Regions from separate parts of the Aliivibrio thorii genome, predicted to be linked through region 1. Evidence: predicted binding sites of a transcription regulator. Region 1 holds the regulator's gene; each other region holds the start of a gene.

Evidence for each region. Region 1 encodes PurR, which represses purine synthesis genes. Its sites were predicted from a motif close to TNANGNAAACGTTTNCNTNA; they were not measured.
Region 2: the regulator PurR is predicted to act here: its motif matches at 2,698-2,717, upstream of folD (bifunctional methylenetetrahydrofolate dehydrogenase/methenyltetrahydrofolate cyclohydrolase FolD).
Region 3: the regulator PurR is predicted to act here: its motif matches at 2,466-2,485, upstream of AC2IP4_RS08965 (inosine/guanosine kinase).
Region 4: the regulator PurR is predicted to act here: its motif matches at 1,396-1,415, upstream of metK (methionine adenosyltransferase).

The regions. Positions count from the first base shown of each region.
Region 1 covers NZ_CM170654.1:1,127,075-1,130,868, reverse strand. The annotation lists gene AC2IP4_RS05175 (IS4 family transposase) at 1-224, shown strand, start outside; gene torR (two-component system response regulator TorR) at 284-982, opposite strand; gene torD (molecular chaperone TorD) at 1,217-1,864, shown strand; gene purR (HTH-type transcriptional repressor PurR) at 2,140-3,147, shown strand; cyclic di-GMP riboswitch class I at 3,301-3,385, shown strand; gene AC2IP4_RS05155 (TfoX/Sxy family DNA transformation protein) at 3,512-3,794, shown strand, end outside.
Region 2 covers NZ_CM170654.1:864,863-868,656, reverse strand. The annotation lists gene cspD (cold shock domain-containing protein CspD) at 1-169, shown strand, start outside; gene AC2IP4_RS03925 (DUF4136 domain-containing protein) at 288-824, shown strand; gene AC2IP4_RS03920 (protein adenylyltransferase SelO) at 876-2,333, opposite strand; tRNA gene AC2IP4_RS03915 (tRNA-Arg) at 2,444-2,520, opposite strand; gene folD (bifunctional methylenetetrahydrofolate dehydrogenase/methenyltetrahydrofolate cyclohydrolase FolD) at 2,785-3,642, shown strand.
Region 3 covers NZ_CM170654.1:1,980,297-1,984,090, forward strand. The annotation lists gene AC2IP4_RS08960 (D-hexose-6-phosphate mutarotase) at 115-990, shown strand; gene AC2IP4_RS08965 (inosine/guanosine kinase) at 1,074-2,378, opposite strand; gene AC2IP4_RS08970 (HI1450 family dsDNA-mimic protein) at 2,562-2,885, shown strand; gene trxC (thioredoxin TrxC) at 3,030-3,464, shown strand; gene serS (serine--tRNA ligase) at 3,731-3,794, opposite strand, start outside.
Region 4 covers NZ_CM170654.1:2,533,700-2,537,493, forward strand. The annotation lists gene tkt (transketolase) at 1-1,189, opposite strand, end outside; gene metK (methionine adenosyltransferase) at 1,576-2,730, shown strand; gene AC2IP4_RS11520 (SprT family zinc-dependent metalloprotease) at 2,853-3,347, shown strand; gene AC2IP4_RS11525 (endonuclease) at 3,461-3,794, shown strand, end outside.

The DNA.
Region 1 (3,794 bases):
AATTAAGTTTCACATCATGCTCGCTGGCAATCATAAATATGTTGTACACAATGTCACTAAATAGTGCAGGTAATATCCCGAAGACTATCGCCTCTTTACAGGCAAATACCGCTCACTACATTTTACCGCCAAAGAGAGAAGATAGGCGCTATCCAAGGAGAGTTCGAGCTAAAGCCGTGAAGTACCCTTGCTGGAAAAAGAAAAAAGCCAGTCAGCTTAACTGACTGGCATTACTCAAATATGAGTGGTTCAATTTAAATCTTTTAACGATAATTAATAACTATCAATCACCAGCGAACATGTAACCTTCACCGTGTACGGTAACAAAGATCTGTGGGTTTTTAGGGTCCACTTCCATTTTTGCGCGCATTCTTCGAATCAATACATCAATCGTTCTATCATTTGGTGCATCTACACGGTGGCTAATCATATTTAAAATACGTTCACGCGAAAGAACCGTATTTGGGTACGAAGATAACGCCACCAACAGTTCATATTCAGCTTTAGTTAATTTAACTGGTTCGCCATTATTTGATAATGCACGGCGCTGAATATCAAATGTCCATTCACCAAAACGAACTACATTTGACTCATCCAATTCAACTGGCTCATTAACTAAAGACATACGCCAAAACAAGTTCTTAACTCGAACCAATAATTCACGTAGCTCTACAGGTTTAGTGACATAGTCATCTGCACCCATTTCTAAACCGACAATTCGGTCAATACTATCTGTTCGTCCTGTAACGAGAATAATACCAATATTAGATTGACTGCGCAGTTCGCGAGCCAATAATAAACCATCCTCTCCTGGTAGGTTTATATCAAGCATAATTAAATCAACTTTTTGTTCAGCCAAAATAGTTCGCATTTCTGCCCCTGTTTCAGCCTCGCTCACTTGATATCCCTCGGCTTCAAAGTAGCCTACAAGCTTAGAGCGAGTTACCACTTCGTCTTCAACAACTAAAATGTGATAGCTCATAATATTCTCTTTTAATGGTTATTTGGATAGTTCTTATCTTATTCTATTCATATTTTGTAATAATGCCAATTCTCAATTGATATTTCTGTATTTTAATTGATTCAAAACAATTATTAATAAAAATCGAAATTTAATCTTTACACATATCTTTATACACCCTGTTAATGATAGGTGCTATTCCTTTTCATACTTATCCAGTACAATTCTTAAATAAATTTCTTGGAGCAAAGAGACATGAACGAATTAACTGCATTTAACGAACAACGCGCTGAAATTTACTGGTGGTTGTCGAACTTATTAGCGAATGAACTAACAGAAGAACAATTAGAACAATATAACAGTTTTGAAGTTCGTACTTTCCTGTCTGATTTAGGGAAGACGCCAGAATTAGCGTCATCGGTAAATGAATTGGTTGAAAAGTTAAATAAACTTCAAGCTCGCGACGATGCACAGCTTGAATTATCAGCTGATTTTTGCCAAGCATTTTTAGGTTCTGACAAAAACAGTGCTCTACCTTATGCATCAATCTATTTAGATAAATCAGGCCTTCTTAATGCAAAACCTGCTCAAGATATGCGTGAATTACTAGAAAAGTACAAGATTGCTCAAAAAGCAGAATTCAATGAACCCGCAGACCATATAGCTATTGAACTAGATTTCCTTGGGAATTTAATCCTAATGACAAATCAGCAAACTTCTGAAGAAGACTTTGAAGCTTATATGAGTGCGCAACTTTCTTTTATTAATAAACAGCTATTATCTTGGACTCCAAAATTTAACCATATTTGTAAGGAGAGAGATGAATTCGGCTTTTATGCTGCAGTAACGACTTTCCTTGTAACCTTTCTACAACTTGATGTTACTTTCCTTACAGGTGAGTAATTTATAGTTTATATATTGGTACAATATTTTTACAGGTGTGTGATATAAATCAAATCATTAACAAAATTAATTAAATCACTAATTGTTTGCACTATGCTTTACCTATAAAATGTGAGCGCAAACGATAAAATTTGATCATTAAATGAAAACCGCATTTTTGGCGGTTTTTTTCATTTATAACCAGGGCCTATTTATCTTCCATCATATCTACATAATGTAATATCAATTTTGTTGGAACATAAATAGCCCCTTATTTTACCCATTAAGGCTTTTATATGGCTACTATTAAAGATGTTGCAAAACTTGCAGCTGTTTCTACTACCACTGTCTCTCATGTAATTAATAAAACTCGTTTTGTTGCCGAAGCAACTCAAAAACGTGTATGGGAAGCGGTTGAAGAACTAAACTACGCACCTAGTGCCGTTGCTCGCAGTTTAAAATGCAATACAACACGTACGATTGGTATGTTAGTAACACAATCTTTCAACCCATTTTTTGCAGAGGTTATGCATGGTGTTGAGAATTACTGTTACAAACAAGGTTACACTTTATTTATGTGTAATACTGAAGGCGATTTAGATAAGCAAAAACATTATCTTCGCATGCTTTCAGAAAAACGTGTTGATGGCCTATTAGTCATGTGTTCAGACCTTAATGAACAACTATTAGCGCTGCTTGAAAAAAACACTGAGCTACCAATGGTTATTATGGATTGGGGCCCAGATAGCCCACGTACAGATAAAATCATTGATAATTCAGAAAAAGGCGGTTACTTAGCAACAAAACATTTAATTGAAAACGGCCATGAAAAAATCGCTTGTATTACAGGTCAGTTAGATAAATTAACGTGTAAAGAGCGTGTTCGTGGGTTCGAACGAGCTTTAGCTGAATCAAACTTAAGCGCTAACCCTGACTGGATTTTGGAAGGCGACTTCGAGTGTGCTTCAGCATCAAAAGCTGTAGATAAAGTACTAGCAATGACAGAGCGTCCAACAGCACTATTTTGCTTTAACGATATTATGGCACTGGCGGCAATAAGTAAAATTCAACAAGCGGGCTTAAAAGTACCTGAAGACATCTCAGTTATTGGTTACGACAATATTGAATTATCGGCGTATTTCTCTCCACCCCTGACAACTATTCACCAACCTAAACGTCGTGTTGGTAAAACAGCGGTAGAGATTTTATTAGAGCGCATTAAAGATAAGCACCATGAGCGTCGCATTTTTGAAATGCAGCCTGAAGTTGTCTCTCGTAGCAGCGTATCAAATAGAATCAAATAGCGCTTATTTACTTATTAAAATACGAGTTGGTTCAATTTACACTTAAAATTTGAACCGACTTAACAAAAATAAATGATCATTTTTTGAAGCAACATCACACTACGCTCAATTGTGCAACAACTCTTACTATAAATTGCTATATTATCAGCAAAGTCACGAACAGGGCAAACTGTACGAAAGTACAGGACGCAAAGCTTCCGGCCTACGTATTTATATATAAGGTAGCGGGGTTGCCGACAGTAAGTATTCTCTCAAGTATTGTTAATTTTTACTTTAAAATAACAATACCTTACTTTGAACTTGCTACCATTTCCTCGGGCTCAGTTGTTTAGTGACATAGACTTACTAACCGAGAATTATTGCAATGGATAAACCAGTACTAAAAGAATCACTTCATTTACTTTCATCTTTAGGTAAGATCACTTCACGCTCAATGTTTGGTGGTTTTGGCATTTTTATTGATGGCACTATGTTCGCTCTTGTTGTTCAAGATAAACTTCATTTAAGAGCTAGTGATGAGACTATCAATTTATTTAAAGAGCAAGGGTTTGAACCATACGTTTATAAAAAGCGTGGTTTTCCTGTTGTAACTAAATACTTTGCAATTTCAGCTGAATGTTGGGAAGAGCCAGACTCAATCTTAATTC
Region 2 (3,794 bases), 260 kb from region 1:
TTGTCCTGAGGGAGAAGATGGAGATATTTTTGCGCATTATTCCACAATAGAGATGGATGGCTACCGTACACTAAAAGCCGGACAAGCTGTCACCTACGAAATCCATGAAGGTCCTAAGGGGTTTCATGCAAGTGAAATAAAACCACTCGAAGGTGAAGTTGTAAAATAATATTACTCAATTATGGCTATTAAATAATATTAAAGGTGAGCATGGATACTCACCTTTTTTGAACCTATTGATTAAGAAACGCCCCAAAGACTTCACTTCATTTATCTAGGTAACTAATTTGAAATATATTATCTCACTTATTCTATTATTTACTCTATCAGGCTGCGTGTCTGAAACACATCAAGAGAAAAATACCGTAAACTTAGTTACAACTGGCGATATTAATATCGCTCTTAATGGAAAGAATACTTTCTCTTGGCACCCAACTATCAGTGCCAATTATTTGAATAAAAAATTAAATAATAGAGATACTGAACAACGATTCTCTCAATCACTCAGAGCATCATTAGAGAAAAGAGGATTTCAATTTGTCGAAGACTCTACGAATGTTGATTTCTATGTTGGCTACGGTTTAGGGCTAGAAGAGAACATTCAAGATCAAGATATTTTAGAGAAAACAGGGCTATTAACAGGAATACAACCAATCGGTGTTAATGACAACGGCACCAAAAAAGCCAGTGTTTTCATTGCAATCTTTTTACCAAATGAACCATACCAACAGTGGTCAGTGTTAGCGCAAGGTTATACCAATTCTGATAATACAATATCTTTAGATGAACTGACTGAATTTATGCTACACAATCTAAAAAAATAAATATCAGCCATAAAAATAATAAAGCTGCCAAATTAGGCTGCTTTATTATTTTTATGAGGAGCAACTAATCTCCATTTTCTTACCCCATTCGGGAGGTAATTGGGCATATTTTTCAAACTCTGTATGCTCATCAAATGGCTTTTCTAGTAATAACGATAATATTTCTAACTCACTAAAATCGCCCTGTTGAGCTTTATCAATGGCCTGCTGCGCCAAATAATTTCTCAGTATGAACTTAGGATTGACACTTCTCATTCGCTCACAACGGGAGTCTGCACTGTCCTCTTCCAATCCACAACGAGTTAAGTATAGATCTACCCACAAGGTTGCCGCTTCTCGATCAACAAACAGGTCTACGACAGTTTGTTTTTCTTTACTATCCAAATAAGAAAGTGAACGCATAAATCGAGTGTAATCCACTGCATTTTGCGACAACAACTCAAACATTGATTCAAATAATCGACTATCCCCTTCTTGTTTAGAATAAAGCCCTAACTTATCTCTCATTAACTGGTTAAAGTAACCATGAAGTTGTGTTTCATATTGAGCTAAAGAATATTCTAAATCCGATTTCTCCATTAATGGAGAAAGAGAATGTGCTAAAGCTGATAAATTCCATAAGCCAATTCTAGGTTGCTGGTTAAAGGCATAACGCCCCTGATAGTCAGAATGATTACAAATATAATTTGGCTCATAATCATCAAGAAAACCAAAAGGACCATAATCAAATGTTTGACCTATAATCGACATATTATCAGTATTCATTACCCCATGAGCAAACCCTACCGCCTGCCACTGTGCAATCATAAAGGCAGTACGGTCAACAATCTCATTAAACATAGCTACATAAGGTTTATCTGACTCAAGACAATCAGGAAAGTGCCATTCAATCACTTTATCTGCGAGTAATTTTTGCTCTGCAAGTAAATTGCTATAAAACAAATGCTCAAAATGTCCAAATCGAACATGAGACTCTGTCGCTCTAATTAATAATGCTCCCGTTTCATACCCTTCACGAAAAACAGCAGTATCACTTGTCATCATACCCAAAGCTTGGGTGGTTGGAATATTCAATCCTGACATTGCTTCGCTACACAAATATTCTCTGATAGTCGAACCTAATACAGCACGCCCATCGCCAGTACGAGAATAAGGCGTGCGCCCTGCCCCTTTTAAATGAAGTTCAAAACTTACCCCTAATTTATCAGTAATTTCACCTAGCAAAAGTCCTCGACCATCTCCCAGGTCAGGATTGTAGCTACCAAATTGATGCCCTGCATATTTCATCGCTAAAGGATAAAAAACAGAAGGAAGGTTTTCGCCTGAAAATGTCGATAACAACTCAGGTTTATTATCAGGGTTCAACGGTAATCCAAACTGCTCAGCCAGCCTTTTATTCCACATAACCCAACGACTATTATCCAGCGGACTTGGGGTGACATGAGTAAAGAAACAGGAAGGTAATTCAGAATAACGGGTTGTAATTGAAAAAGCGTTCCAAAAAGACATTTGTACATTCCATTAACGAACAATAATGTAACGCTAGCATATTGATAAATGATATGACAGAAATGAAAAAAGCCGCATTAACCATAATGGTTAATGCGGCTTTTTCAATTTGGTACGCCCTGAAGGATTCGAACCTTCGACCACCTCCTTAGAAGGGAGGTGCTCTATCCAGCTGAGCTAAGGGCGCTCTATGGGGTAGGATTATACGAATATCCGAAATCAGATCAATCCTTTTCTTATCATTATCTTACCGAATGCTGAAAAAAAGGACAGATCGTGCATTGTTTGATCTAAACTCTGGCTTAAAATCATCTTTTAGACGAAAAATAAATACCAATACAATATACAAGTATATTAAACACCAAAAAGCAATCGTTTGCGTTATAGCAATTACTTTTTGTTTCTGCGACAATACGCAGGTCAATCAGTATTAGACCGCTAAAGGAACACTATGACCGCTCAAATTATCGATGGAAAACTTATCTCCCAAACTGTTCGCTCAGAAGTTGGGGCTCGCGTTAAAGCTCGTGTAGAAGCCGGATTACGTGCTCCAGGGCTAGCCGTAGTATTAGTAGGACAAGATCCCGCTTCTCAAGTTTATGTCGGCAGTAAGCGTCGCGCGTGTGAAGAAGTCGGCTTTATTTCAAAATCTTATGATTTACCAACAACGACAACAGAAGCTGAATTACTGTCTATTATTGACACATTGAATCAAGATGCTGAAATTGATGGTATTTTAGTTCAACTTCCTCTTCCTGCTGGAATGGATAGTACTAAAATCTTAGAACACATTGACCCTGAAAAAGATGTTGATGGTTTCCACCCATATAATGTAGGTCGTTTATCTCAGCGAATTCCAAAATTACGCTCATGCACACCAAAAGGCATTATTACTCTTCTTGACCGTTACAATATTCAAGTTCGTGGTATGCATGCCGTTGTTGTTGGTGCATCTAATATTGTTGGGAGACCAATGACATTAGAATTACTACTTGCAGGCTGTACCACCACCACTTGTCATCGATTCACCAAAGATCTTGAGCATCATATTCGTCAAGCCGATCTGGTTGTAGTTGCAGTAGGTAAACCTAACTTCATACCTGGAGAGTGGATAAAAGGAGGTGCTGTCGTGGTCGATGTAGGTATTAATCGCTTAGATAGCGGCAAACTTATTGGTGACGTTGAGTATGATGTTGCAAAAACAAAAGCAAGCTATATCACTCCAGTACCTGGAGGTGTTGGCCCAATGACTGTTGCTAGCCTAATTGAAAATACATTACTGGCTTGCGAGCAATACCACTGTAAATAAACAAATCAAATAATAAAAATATCAATAGGCAAGCTTTTTAAAGGTTCGCCTTTTTTATACCTGCGCGCTGCCACATTTCTCACTTAATTTTTATTCTATTTTCAGTTTTTTCTTGGACAAAATAAGGGTTTAGTTACTAACCTTAGATAAGA
Region 3 (3,794 bases), 850 kb from region 1:
TTTTTGTATCTGTTATTTTAGCCCCCCCTAATAAATATCTATTCTTTTTCTAGGCCATTATTCCGCTCTTCTGTCTGAAAAAAGAATATGTATTTATCATTTTAGGAGTTACCTATGAACATTACTCACCTTCCAACAATCAGTGTGTTATCTGATAGTGTTACTATTGCTCAACTTGATGACATTAAGATTGTACGCATCATCCATGAAAAAGCAGAGGCAGCGATCTCTTTGCATGGTGGTCATGTTTTATCTTTCACTCCAAAAGGCCAAGAAAACCTTATTTGGATGAGTAAAGAGGCTATTTTTAACCCAGAGAAAGCAATTCGTGGCGGTGTTCCTGTTTGCTGGCCTTGGTTTGGTCGCATTGCAGATCCTGCTCATGGCTTTGCTCGCAATAGCACTTGGTCACTAATTGAGCATCGTGAAAATGATAACGGCGTTATTGTGGTTCTTGGTTTAAAAGCATCAGAAGAAACCAAAGCTATTTGGCCTTTTGAGTTTGAAGCTCGCTTGACTGTCGAAATTGGCGATGAGTTACTTATTACTCTAGATGCGAAAAATACAGATGATAAAGCGTGGAACTGCTCAGGTGCATTGCACACATACCTAAATATTTCAGATATTAACACCACAACAATTACTGGTATGGGTTCAAGCTATATTGATGGCTTACAGGAAGCTAAAGTATGCTCTGGCGGCGATACGCTATCTATTGATGCCGCTATTGACCGTGTTTACACCCAACCAGAAAATACAGTTCTAATCTCAGATACACAACGTACGCTATCTATCACTAATGCTGGACACAATTCAGCGGTAATTTGGAATCCTTGGATTGAAGGGGCTGAATCTATGGGTGATATGAATAATAATGGCTACCAAACGATGGTGTGTGTTGAATCAACCTATCATGCTGCAAGTCTAGAAACAGCTAAAGTAATTCAACCTAATGAATCATTTGTATTAAGTACAATAATTAGCGCTTAATCTTAAAGACAGAAACAAAAACGGAAGCACTTAGGCTTCCGTTTTTATAACATCTATTTTTTTATAATAAACTCATACTGAGCTTACCTTTCCCAGTAAGACTCTTCTAACGAATCTTCACGCTCTGGTAAACCACGAGATAAACGTGGTGAATGTTGTGCTAATACTTCAAAGCTTACACGGTTTGAATACTTACATACTTGAGAGAACGAAGAGTACGTTAAGTAAGAGTGCTGATGCTTGCTTGAGTTAGGTACATTATTACGGTGATAATGGTTTGCTGCCATATCGTGTAATAAAGCCGATAAAGCGCCATCACCCGCTCCATTGGTATTCTTGATTTTTTCAGGGCCGCCCATGTATGGTGAGATATGGGAATACACCTTCATTGGATTTTCACAGCTGTCTTTAATTGCAGGACGGCTAAACTCAAATTGGTTGAATTCTGGAATAGTACCTGGAAGTAATGGCAAAGAAGTTTCACGCTTTGCTTCGTCTTCAGTATAACCCGCCATATAAAGCCCTACAGGGCCCGCGGTACATAAGACAAGATCAACCCATTCAAGAGCCTTATCTGCTGCTTGTAGGGGATCTGAAGCACCAGTAAGCGCCTCACCTTCCTCTTCGTTCATAGCAACCACTGATACATGATCGTTTAGGAAGTCACGCCAGTATTGTGGGTCATCTTGAACAACAAACTTAGTACCCATAGTCAATACTACTGGTACGTCATGCTTTTTCGCGTACTCAATAGCTTGCATCGTAGCAGCTGGCATTGGGTCGCCATCTTTACAACGAACTAAATAAGCAGTCAGTACTAATGCAGATGCATTTTTAAAGATTTTCTCTGGAATGCTTTCTGCACGAAGTTGGTTCATGTCACCTTCGCTGATCGCAAACGTACGCTCACCGTCTTGGCTAATAAGCGCAAAACAACGACCAATTGCACCAGGAACCGGTTGAAGGTAGTTCAAATCCATTCGGCTAGACGTATTACATAAGTAGCGGTATGAGTAGCTACCAATATGAATGTCTTCACTCATCACACCTAGCAATGTAGATTTATCATCAGCCAATACTGAATAGTTGTGAAGTGTATTACCAATCGTACCACCAGCGAACTCGTTGGTGATCATATTGTTATCTTTAAGCTCGTTATAAAGCATTTCCGCTTTATCATTATCGATAACCAGAGAGTGTCCTTTACTCAAGCCATACTTTTCAATAAAAGCATCATCAATTCGAGCTTCAATATCCACTAACGTTTGATCAATACCGATAATGTGCGTACGCGACATTTTTTTGGTTTCTTGAGCTTGGCTAACTAATGGATCACGAGCGTGAACTGGGAAATAATGCTTGGATTTACGCTGACCTGGAAATTTCATAAAATAATCATTCAACTGGCTAATGGAAGAAGTGCGAAGTTTAGCCGCTCAATAACTCTGCCGCAACTACTGATATTAGCCTCAACGAAAGGCAAACGTTTGCTCTTTCTATTTGTTGATAGCTCTAGCCTTATAGAGGACATTCGTGATAATTTATGAGCGTATTTTCTAAAGGTAATCACCATGACAACTGAACTAATTAGCTATGATGACGTAATCGAAGTCGCTTACGATATTTTCCTTGAAATGGCTCAAGACAATCTTGAACCGGCTGATGTAGCACTATTCACTCTTCAATTTGATGACCGCGGTGCGGCTGAAGTCGTAGATACTCGTGATGATTGGGCTGAGCACGTTGGCTTTGATGTTGACGCAGAAATCTATGCTGAAGTACTAATTGGCTTAGTGAATGAAGAGTCTGATGTTTTAGATGATGTCTTTGCTCGTATGCTAGTAAGCCGTGATCCTGAACACAAGTTCTGCCACATGTTATGGAAGCGTGATTAATTTCACCAAGCTTAGCATTTCGTACTAAGGAGCATTTATTTGCTCCTTTTTTATTGCTCTTTGTAATTGAATATCTCACATAACATCCCCATTATTTCTTTATGCTCACAAGCAATTTTCGCTATAAAATTATAAAGGAATACCATGTCTCAATTTCAATCTCGATGCCCATTGTGTAATGGACTCAACCGCCTTCCTATTGAACGCATTAATGACACTGCAACCTGTGGACGCTGTAAAGAATCACTATTGGATGGAAAACCACTAGAAGGGACATCTGATAATCTTGCAGCTTTGATGAATAGTGATAAACCTATTGTCATCGATTTTTGGGCCCCGTGGTGTAATCCATGCATCGGATTCTCTCCGGTATTTGAAGACGTTGCTGCTGAACGTAATGGCCAAATTCGCTGTGTAAAAGTAAATACGGAAGCCCAACAACAAATTGCCGCACAATATCAGATCCGCTCTATCCCTACGATCATGGTCTTTAAGAACGGTCAACGTGTAGATATGATTAATGGGGCATTACCAAAAGGTCAATTTGATCAGTGGCTAAATCAAGCACTGCTTAAATAATACCATTCTGGATAAGCAGTTGTTCAGATAGTTGCGTAGGAAAAATCGATTAGAGCAAGGCATAAATTACAGTAACTAGTGGTTCTAATTACACCTAATTTTTGCAATAGAAAGGTATAACACAGATATAATCGATTTTAACAAGCAAGAATGATCAAATACTTATGTAGATTGGTATAATGTAAATAGCAGACAAAAAAAAGCCGCTGTATGACTTAACATACAGCGACTTTTTAATGTTTATCTAGTCTATGTTATAGAACAGATTAACCGATGAATTCTACACCGTTCATGTACTTACGTAGTACTTCAGGGATAGCAATCTTACCA
Region 4 (3,794 bases), 1.4 Mb from region 1:
CCGTTAGAGATTTAGAACCAGACCACATGGTCAAGTTAGATGGTGCAAGGTCAGCAGAGCCGCCCATGAATTCAGGTAGCATAGCTCCAAACGCTTCTAATGCATTTTGAGAGGCTTTACGTGATGCGATGTTTGCAGGGTTCGCTTGAAGATCAGCAATGATTGCATTTGCTTTCTCTTCCCATTCAGCAGGTAAACCACCATTTACACGACGCTTATATTCCGCTGCTAGTTCAGGGTGTGCGGCAGCGTATGCATCAAATTTTGCATTCCAAGATGCTTCTTTTGCAATACCTGCTTCTTTTGCATCCCACTCGCCATATACGTCAGCAGGGATTTCAAATGCACCATGCTTCCAACCAAGTTTTGCTTTAGTTGCAGCTATTTCATCAGCACCTAGTGGAGCACCGTGACAATCGTGTGTACCTTCTTTATTTGGAGAACCAAAACCAATAATAGTTTTAGTACAAATCAAAGTAGGGCGAGGATCTGCTTTTGCCGCGATGATTGCTGCATTAATTGCATCAGCATCGTGGCCATCAACCGCAGGAATTACATGCCAACCGTACGCTTCAAAACGTTTAGGTGTATCGTCAGAGAACCAACCTTCAACTTCACCATCAATAGAGATACCGTTGTCATCCCAGAAAGCAACCAACTTACCAAGACCTAATGTACCCGCTAAAGAACATGCTTCGTGAGAGATACCTTCCATTAGACAGCCATCGCCCATGAACACGTATGTATTATGGTCAACGATATCGTGACCTTCACGGTTAAATTGTGCAGCTAATGCTTTTTCAGCCATCGCCATACCAACACCGTTAGTGATACCTTGGCCTAATGGACCTGTTGTTGTTTCGATGCCAGGAGCATAGCCGTACTCAGGGTGACCTGGAGTTTTAGAATGCAGTTGACGGAAGTTCTTTAAGTCTTCGATAGACAGGTCGTAACCTGAAAGATGAAGCAGAGAATAAATCAGCATTGAGCCGTGGCCATTCGAAAGAATGAAACGGTCGCGATCAGCCCACTCTGGGTTTTGTGGGTTATGATTTAGGTGGCTACGCCATAATACTTCAGCGATGTCTGCCATACCCATAGGTGCGCCTGGGTGACCAGAGTTTGCTTGTTGAACACCATCCATACTTAAAGCGCGGATTGCATTTGCTAGATGTTTACGTGAAGACATGCCTGCTCCTGAAAATTCGAAGGACTATATGTTTATTGAGCTCATTAACTCTTGATTAGTTACCCATAAATATGGATTAACTTAAATTTGCAGCGCCGTATTGTCGCAAAGCCTTATAACGACTGCAAACGTTTACTTAGGAAATAAAGCGCTTTTTTTCACGATTTAGACAGAAAACCTTATTTCTATGGATAATTATCACAATTAAACGCAAACGATTGGTTATGTCTTATATTCATATCATTCATTGAAATGGGTTGTAATTAATCAATTTTTCTCTATTATGGCCGTCTAGATGGAAGAACACCTACACTGTTAAACGTATAGACTTATATATACTGTGGGTATTTTCTTAAAATTTATTACCTATAGAAGTGGAGCTCATCATGGCTAAGCACCTATTTACCTCTGAGTCAGTATCAGAAGGTCATCCAGATAAAATTGCAGACCAAATTTCAGATGCCGTACTTGATGCGATCTTAGAACAAGATCCAAAAGCACGTGTTGCTTGTGAAACGTACGTAAAAACTGGCATGGTTATGGTCGGTGGTGAAGTCACCACTTCTGCATGGGTTGATATCGAAGAAATCACTCGTGAAACCGTTCGTGAAATTGGTTACGTACATTCAGACATGGGTTTTGATGCTAATTCTTGTGCAGTACTAAACACAATTGGTAAGCAGTCACCAGACATCAACCAAGGTGTTGATAAAGCCGATCCTAAAGATCAAGGTGCTGGTGACCAAGGTATCATGTTTGGTTACGCAACAAACGAAACACCAATTTTAATGCCTGCACCAATTACTTACTCTCACCTACTTGTTAAAAAGCAAGCTGAAGTACGAAAGAGTGGCAAACTGGATTTCTTACGTCCAGATGCAAAATCTCAAGTAACTTTCCAATACGACCAAGGTAAAATTGTTGGCATCGATGCTGTAGTTCTTTCAACTCAGCATTGTGATTCAGTAACCACTCCAGATCTTCGTGAAGCAGTAATGGAAGAGATAATTAAGCCAGTACTTCCTCAAGAATGGTTAAATAAAGAAACTAAGTTCTTTATTAACCCAACAGGTCGTTTTGTTATCGGTGGCCCAATGGGTGACTGTGGCCTGACAGGTCGTAAAATCATCGTTGATACTTATGGCGGCGCAGCTCGTCACGGTGGCGGTGCATTCTCTGGTAAAGATCCATCAAAAGTTGACCGTTCAGCAGCATATGCTGCGCGTTACGTAGCGAAAAACATTGTTGCTGCAGGCATGGCTGATCGTTGTGAAATCCAACTTTCATACGCTATCGGTGTTGCTGATCCAACATCAATCATGGTTGAAACGTTTGGTACAGAAAAAGTATCTCACGACATCATCATTGAAGCGGTTCGTCAACACTTCGACCTACGCCCATACGGTCTACAAGAAATGCTTAACCTTCTTCAGCCAATCTACAAGAAGACAGCAGCTTACGGTCATTTCGGTCGTGAAGAGTTTCCATGGGAAGCAACTGACAAAGCTGACATCCTGCGTGACTTCGCAGGCATTAAGTAAATTATTACTTAAATCTGTTTTAAAAAGGAAGCTTCGGCTTCCTTTTTTACTTTCAGGCCCCATATACTCTTTATAGCTTAAAGCATCACCTTTACAGCAACACTCAAAAATAAAGAGATTCAATGACTCCACTTCAACAAGCATCTATTGCTAAAGCTCAACAATGCATTCAACGAGCCTCAAGTTTTTTTAAACGTCCTTTTTCTTTACCTGAAATTAATTTTACTCAACGTGGAAAAATTGCGGGAACCGCTCGTCTTCAAGGCTGGGAAATACGCATCAACCCTATCCTATTAGAAGAAAATCAACACACTTTTATTAATGAAGTAATTCCTCATGAAATCGCACATTTAATCGTATTCAAATTATATGGCCGAGTTCGACCTCACGGTAAGGAGTGGCAGAGCGTAATGAATCAAGTATTCAATTTACCAGCTAGAACCACCCACAGTTTTAATGTTGAATCAGTCAAAGGAAAAACATTTACCTATCGTTGTAAGTGCACACAACACGAACTCACAGTACGTCGTCACAACCGAGCTCAACGTGAAGAAACTCAATACCTTTGTAAATCATGCCAGTCACCACTAAAACTCTCTAAACACCAAGCTTCATAGGCATAAAATCCCAAAATAAACCGATTTATCATTCTGTTTATCAAATTATCTATAATGCGAATTAACAATAAGCTACTCTTACTGCATTAATACAATAATCAGTAGAGCCTCTTATGAGATTAATTCGCTTAGCTATTGCAGCCTTTATTTTTTCTATCACTTTTCATGCTTTTGCCGCTCCTCCTTCTTCTTTTTCAAAAGCAAAAAAAGAAGCGGTCAAGATTTACCTTGATTACCCAACTTCATTTTATTGTGGGTGCGACATTACTTGGAAAAATAAAAAGAAAGGTATTCCAGATCTAGAAAGCTGTGGTTATCAAGTTCGTAAACAAGAAAAACGAGCCAGTCGTATTGAATGGGAGCACGTAGTCCCTGCCTGGCAATTTGGACACCAGCGCCAATGCTGGCAAAATGGTGGGCGAAAAAACTGCACTAGGAACGATAAAC